3 regions of the Pseudosulfitobacter sp. DSM 107133 genome follow, and region 1 is predicted to be linked to each of the others. Evidence: riboswitches for the same ligand, from Rfam matches in the RefSeq annotation. Region 1 holds a riboswitch; each other region holds the start of a gene.

Evidence for each region. Region 1 has a riboswitch for cobalamin ahead of DSM107133_RS23155 (energy-coupling factor ABC transporter permease). Riboswitches for the same ligand answer to the same signal wherever they lie in the genome.
Region 2: another riboswitch for cobalamin. It lies ahead of bluB (5,6-dimethylbenzimidazole synthase); the one in region 1 lies ahead of DSM107133_RS23155 (energy-coupling factor ABC transporter permease).
Region 3: another riboswitch for cobalamin. It lies ahead of DSM107133_RS17070 (DUF1636 domain-containing protein); the one in region 1 lies ahead of DSM107133_RS23155 (energy-coupling factor ABC transporter permease).

The regions. Positions count from the first base shown of each region.
Region 1 covers NZ_CP085159.1:102,549-104,808, reverse strand. Annotated here, with positions in the region: gene DSM107133_RS23160 (helix-turn-helix domain-containing protein) at 129-557, shown strand; gene DSM107133_RS23155 (energy-coupling factor ABC transporter permease) at 630-1,310, opposite strand; cobalamin riboswitch at 1,354-1,564, opposite strand; gene DSM107133_RS23150 (alkaline phosphatase) at 1,818-2,260, opposite strand, start outside.
Region 2 covers NZ_CP085154.1:2,528,900-2,531,159, forward strand. Annotated here, with positions in the region: partial or broken gene DSM107133_RS12385 (IS5 family transposase) at 1-430, shown strand, start outside; gene bluB (5,6-dimethylbenzimidazole synthase) at 441-1,121, opposite strand; cobalamin riboswitch at 1,171-1,350, opposite strand; gene DSM107133_RS12395 (DUF2312 domain-containing protein) at 1,465-1,728, opposite strand; cobalamin riboswitch at 1,865-2,070, shown strand; gene DSM107133_RS12400 (TonB-dependent receptor) at 2,204-2,260, shown strand, end outside.
Region 3 covers NZ_CP085154.1:3,428,062-3,430,321, reverse strand. Annotated here, with positions in the region: gene cobW (cobalamin biosynthesis protein CobW) at 1-485, opposite strand, end outside; gene DSM107133_RS17070 (DUF1636 domain-containing protein) at 482-862, opposite strand; cobalamin riboswitch at 957-1,174, opposite strand; gene DSM107133_RS17065 (IclR family transcriptional regulator) at 1,286-2,095, opposite strand; gene DSM107133_RS17060 (M81 family metallopeptidase) at 2,227-2,260, shown strand, end outside.

The DNA of each region.
Region 1 (2,260 bases):
ATGTTCTAGCTGCTAGAGGTTCAAGCTGTTTCTTGGCACAGAGGCGGTTTGTCACGGACCCGTGAACAGACCAGTGGCTTGTGCATGCCAATAGCTATAGCTACCAACACTATAGATATGGAGGTCACATGCTTACAATTGGAAGTTTGGGAAAGAAGACCGGAACAAAAGTTCAGACCATCCGGTATTACGAACAGATCGGGTTGATGCCCGAACCGGGTCGCACAGAAGGGGGGCAACGGCGTTACGGTGACGCCGAAGTCGACCGCTTGTCATTTATTCGACACGCGCGCCAGTTGGGATTTCCGCTGGAGGCGATCCGCGAGCTACTTGATCTTAGCGACAATCCGGATCGATCTTGCCACGAGGCCGACTCCATCGCTCGTCGACAACTCAAACAGGTCGAATTGCGGATGGATCGCTTGAAAGCGCTGCAGACCGAACTGAAGCGCATGATCCACGAATGCAGTGGAGGCAATACCGCGGATTGTAAGGTTCTCGAGGTCTTGCGCGATCACTCAGAGTGTCTGACCGACCACGATGCAATCGGCGCATAGTCGCGCCAATTGCTCGCAATCCAAAACGGTGTGTAAAACGACAATGGTCGGTCGTACATGGCTGCTTTTACCTTAGGCGGGTTGATAGAGCCGGGCGTGCGGAAGGCCTGTTTTCTCGAACCTCCGGAATGTCTTTGCCAAAGCCAGAGCACCAAGGTCAATGATGGGTTCAAGCAAAACAACGATGATGTAGACCGACGCGAATGCTCCCGCGTTTGCCAAGGTCTCCGCGGTAAAGCCCTGTCCGTAGAAAACCCAGAAGGCCACCCACGCCACAATGCCACCTTGGAACACCGCAGATAGCTTTGCTGCTTGAGTGTAGGAAACCTCGGTGTACGGCGTGTCGGCCGGGATAATCCTTCGTGCCAATGCGGTCATTGCCAAAACTGGCAGAATAAGCGTGGTCAGGTTCATTCCCAATTGCGGAATGTCGGAAGGTGAAAACAGGAAGCTTTGCGCTACAAGACCAAAGATCAGACCAATAGCTGTTGGAACTGTGCCGAGGATCAGGAAAAGTGTGGTTCCAAGTATCAAATGTACTTCTGACACGCCAACAGGTGGATGCGGCAGAAATTCAAAGAATCCTAGCACCATCGCGCTTGCCGCAGCGGAGCGTCCGGCCAAAGCTAAGATGTTGCCGTTCTGCTTCACGTGATCAACAGCGAGCTTGGCGACGATCCCAACCGAAGCAACACCGGTCGCAGTCCCCAGTACAATTTTTGCGCCGTCCACGACGCCAGGTTCGATATGCATAATTTCGTTCCTTCTGCACCCATCGTGCAAGATGCCTCCATAGAGGCGTTACAGTGTACTTGGCAGGTTTCCTGACTCGCGCTTCATCGCTGCAATTTCACCTTCCCGGATCTCTCCAGTGGTATTCGGAATGCAGCTAACGCTCACAGTTGCGTGGGCAGTCTCGGATCAGGACAGGACTTGATGTCCCTACCGCGTTCCCATTTACCCCGCCGCCGCAAATCGGCTTTGGGACCAAGTCCGAGCACCTGATATCCTCGGCCTGCCCGAGTCAAGATGGTTTGTAGAATGCAGTTGGTGTGTAGTCGCTGTGGCAACCAAATTTTGCCCAAGTATGATGCGAGATAACACAAAACTACTCCATCAAACAGCTAGTTACATCAACTCATCTCTTCAACTTTCCGAGAAAAACTAAGCCCAGGACGGATCTCCCTGGTCTCCATCCGAAAAAGCAAAACATCCCCAAGAGCGGAACTCTTGGGGATGTCGTGATCAGACCAAATCAGATTATTCGGCCGTCGCGGCATAGTTCATGATGTGAAAAATCATGTTCTGTTCAATTGTGCCATCGACAAGGTGTGCCCACGGGCCTTTGGCATAGGCGGCGACATCCTCACCCGAATGGGTTTCGGAGGACTTGGGAACCACCGCCTGCTGCAAATAGTCCAGGTCTGTCGCGGCCTCTTCGGTGAGCACCGGTCGCGTACCAAAGAAAGAACCATCCGCTTGTTCCGTCAGAACCGATCCCGCACCGTTCAGGTAGCCTGCGACGGTGAACGGCTTATTGTCGGCTCCCAATTCGGGCTCCCCGGTATGCGCCACGCCTTCGCCGTCGATGCCCATGCACAGGCCAAGGATGTCCGACCCACGCCCGCAATAACCATTGAAGGCCAGCGCATGTTCATGATCAGCCGTCACGATGATCAGGGTGTCGGCATCGTCCGTCAGTT
Region 2 (2,260 bases), on a different replicon from region 1:
CCTGGGTCGCTCAAGGGGCGGGCTGACAACGAAAATCCACGCTTTGGTGGACGCGCTTGGCCGCCCGATCCGGCTCATGCTGACGGCTGGGCAGGCCTATGATGGACACGCGGCAGAGCAGATGCTGGATCGACTGAAAGAAGGCTGCAGCGTGCTGGCGGATCGCGCCTATGACAGCAACGCGATCCGTGATTTGATCGCCAAACAGAAGGCGCAAGCCGTGATCCCTTCGATGCCGCAACGCAATCCTGTCATCGCGCATGATCGCGAGCGTTACAAAGCACGCAACGCAGTGGAGCGTTTCTTCAACAAACTCAAAAACTTCCGCGCGGTAGCAACAAGATATGACAAACGCGATGATAATTTCCTCGCATCCATACAACTCGCGTCAATCAGGATCTGGTTGCGAACTTATGAGTCGGTGACCTAGGGCCTGGCCCCTAGGGATCGCCCTGCCATTTGCCGTCAAAGATCAGCGCGTCCAGGTCCATGCGGCGGTTCCAGCCTTTGACTTCAAGCTCGGGGTTTTCATACAACTGGTCGACATGGCCGAGACACAGATAACCGACAATCTCGATCCGGTCCGGGATTTCCAGAATACGCCTCAGGTCCGCATCCCGAAAGATGCTGACCCAGCCCATGCCGATCCCTTCGGCGCGGGCGGCAAGCCAAAGGTTCTGGATCGCACAGACGGTACTGTAGAGGTCCATGCTGGGGTTATGCGTACGCCCCAGCACCACTTCGCCACCGCGCGTGCGGTCGCAGGTCACGCAGATGTTGACCGGTGCCTTGCGGATGCCCTCCAGCTTGAGGGACCGGTAGGTCGACCGGCGCGCACCCTCGAACATTTCGGCGGCCTCGTCATTGGCCTGCTGAAAGGCGCGCCAGACCTGTTCGCGGGCGTCCTGTTCGCGGATCACGATGAAATTCCACGGCTGCATGAATCCGACAGAAGGGGCGTGATGGGCCGCGTCCAGCAGCCTGCGCAGCAGGTCATCGGCCACCGGATCGGACAGGAACTGGTCGCGCACGTCGCGGCGGGTATAGATGGCCTTGTAAACGGCATCGCGTTCGGCAGTGGAAAAGGCCGCAGCCTGCGCCAGAGCGGTTGATTTCGTCATTGTTTGATCCCCAACAACACGTTTATGCGGCGCCCCTGCCGTCCACGCGGGGCACGCTGTGCTGTCTGGCCGGTCTTCTGACTTGGGGTCACCTGGCCCGCGCGCCTTCCCGGATCGCTCCAGTGGCATCTGCGCGTGGCCATCACCGTTACAGCGTTGGGCACGTCCCGGAGTTTCACCGGATTCCCGATTCTCCCGACGAGCGGGCACCAGACGGAGCCAGGATGCACGCAAGGCAAATGGGGGACAAGGGCGAAAGGGGGGATCGGGCCCGTGCGGGAAACGGTGGATGAACAGCCGCCCTCGAAGTCGGCGGGGCACCAGCGCGCGCCCCGCCTCTGCGTCAGCTCATGCCAAGCGCTTCTTTGTACATTTCCAGAACCGCCTCTTCTTCGGCGATGTCGTCGGGCTCGCGTTTGCGCAGCGCGATCACCTTGCGGATCACCTTGGTGTCATAGCCGCGCCCCTTGGCTTCGGCCATCACCTCTTTTTGCTGCTCGGCGATGTCTTTTTTCTCGGCATCCAGACGTTCGATACGTTCGATGAACTGGCGCAGTTCGTCGGCGGTTACACGATAGCTTTCAAGGTTGGTGGCGGTGTCGGTCATGGGGTGCGTCCTTCAATCGGTGCTGCTCGGGCAAGACCCAACCGATACCGCCCCCCCCTGTTGCCTGCAAGACCACTTTGACGCTTGGCCCCAATGGCGGGTCGCATTCGCGACTTGATCGGTGACGGCACAGGCGATAAGCCACGCATACTTTGGTTCGACGGGGTGACTCGTCGTTTAAGGGAACGCGGTGCGGGGCAATTTCCCCAAATCCGTGACTGCCCCCGCAACTGTTAGCGGTGAGCGCGGCCGTCATATGCCACTGGGTCATCGAACCTCGGGAAGGCACGGCCCCGCATCGACCCGCAAGTCAGGAGACCTGCCAAAGGGATCACCCGGATACGGACGCGGGGAGCGTGTGTGTCGGCGGCCTGACCGCTTTGGTGGCATTTCACCGGCGGAGGGCGTTTTGTCTTTCCCATATCGACGACCAAAGGGTCGGACCCAACCGACCCGTCCGTAAGGGGACAATTTTATGAAACATCTACTTGCTTCGGCATCTGTAGCAGCACTGGCCACCCTGCCCCGCGTG
Region 3 (2,260 bases), on a different replicon from region 1:
TCCAGGCTTTGGTCGGCCTCGCGTTGGGCCTGTACCGCATCCAGATCGGGGGCGAACTGTCCCTTGGCGACAGCCTCGGCGTCGGCCAGCGCAATCACGCCGTCCACAGTGATCCGCGACCGGATTGCGGGCCATTCAAAGGCTTTCAACAGCGGTTTCGGCAATGCCAGCCCCGAGGTTTCGATCAGGATGTGATCGGGCGTCCGGGGCAGGGCCATCAGCGCCTCGATGGTGGGAATAAAGTCGTCGGCAACCGTGCAGCAGATGCAGCCGTTGGCCAGCTCGACAATGTTTTCAGCGGGGCAATTCTCGTCAGCGCAGGTTTTCAGAATGTCGCCATCCACACCCGCCGTGCCAAATTCGTTGACCAGCACCGCCAGACGTTTGCCGCCGTGGTTCTGCATCAGGTGGCGGATCAGTGTGGTTTTGCCCGCGCCCAGAAAGCCGGTGACAATGGTGACGGGGATTTTGGTAAGGTCGCTCATAGCGGCTGCTCCTGTGGGGGAATGCGGGCAATGGATTGTTTGCGGAACACCTGCGGGCGTTCGCGCCAGGGCACGATGCCGTCGGCGGTGGCGGCATAGGCCACGATCCCGTCGCGGATGTCCGGAAGGTGGGTGTCGGGGTCAAGATCGCCGTAGACATAGGTCCAGCGGTCGGCGCCACCTGACAGGATCAGCGAACAGCCGCGCGAACAGGCCGAAAGACATTCGGCACCCCGCAGGCGCACGCCGTCGGGCAGCGTGTCAGACAATGCATCGAACAGACGCTGGCCGGGGCGCAGCCCTTCACCGGTGTCGATCTGTCCTGCCTTGCAGGTCGTGCATATGGTGACGGTAACCGGGTCTTTTGCGCGCGTCATGTCTTCCCTCGTATTTCAATGGCGAAACAGGGGAAGGCCAGCAGGGAACGACATGCGAACAGCGTCCATCGCCGGTCGCGAAACACCCCGTTCGCCCGTTACAAACTACGCTGGCAGGTCTCCCGGCTTGCGGATTTTGGGCGCTTGGCCCAGCGATCCACCACCTTCCCAGCTATCAGGCCAGTGGTCAGCAGATCTATCCGGTCACGGTCGCGGGGGCGGCAGCGCTTTGCCTGCGCCCCTTTCGGGCCGTGGGCGTATCGCATTCCCTCTTCGCCTGTAAAAACAGGAACCAACGTGCGCCATGCATTCGTGATTTACCTGTGGCTGTCAAGCAAGGGAATGCAGGTGTCGCGCCATAGTTTCCAAAATTCTTACTAAACCGCTGAAATAAAACGACAGTATTCTCAACCCTTGAGTGTACTACAAGCTGCCCACAATGGCGCGGGCGGCCTCGATTGCGACGGGTGCGGATTGGCGCACAAATTCCTCGGGTGTCCATTCCGCCAGCGATGCGGCAACATGGATCGCGCCAAGCGGCCTGCCATCACGCCCGGTAATGGCGACCCCGATCGCAACCTCGCCCAGCACATATTCCTCGGTGACCATCGCGTAACCATTGCGGCGGGCCGTGCTGATACTGTCGATGATTTCATCCGGTTCGGTCCGGGTTTTCGACGTGTAGGGCTGCAATGGTGTGCGCAGGATAATGTCGCGTGCCGCGTCGTCGGGCAGCGCCGACAATACAGCGCGCCCGCCGGCGGTGCAAAATGTCGGAATGCTGTGCCCGACCAGGGTGGCGAAAAAGGTCTCGCGCTTGCTTTGTATCCGCAGGGCATAGATCAGGCGGGTTTCGTCAAACAGGCTTAGATCGACACGTTCGGGAATGGTTTTGCGCAGTTCCAGCAGCACCGGCGTGGCCTTTTGCACAACGGGGTCCATGCGCAGTACATCCAGCGTGTGGTCCAGCAGGCGCAACCCGGGCAAATAGCCCCGATCATCGGCGCTGCGCCGGATATAGCCCAATTTGACCAGCGTATGCACCAGACGTTGCGCCGCCGACCGGTCGATGCCGGCGCGCTGGGCGATGTGCGACAAGCTAAGGGGACCGTCGGCGCGGTGAAATGCGCCCAGCACCTGCATGGCGCGCGCCGCAGAGCGGACAAACAGCCGGTCTTCGTCTGCATGAAAATTGGTCGCTTTGGGTGAATCCGATCTGAGAATGCCGGGCATCAAATACCTCTTGTTGACGTGCGTGGAGAATCGCTCTTATGGTTGTGGTACGATATATATGTATCGTTCTGCAATACACCGCGAAAACCCTTCCCCTTCAGGCGCCGGTTTCGCAAAACAATGGAGTTTCCATGAAAGTTGCCTTGGCTGGCTTTCTTCACGAAA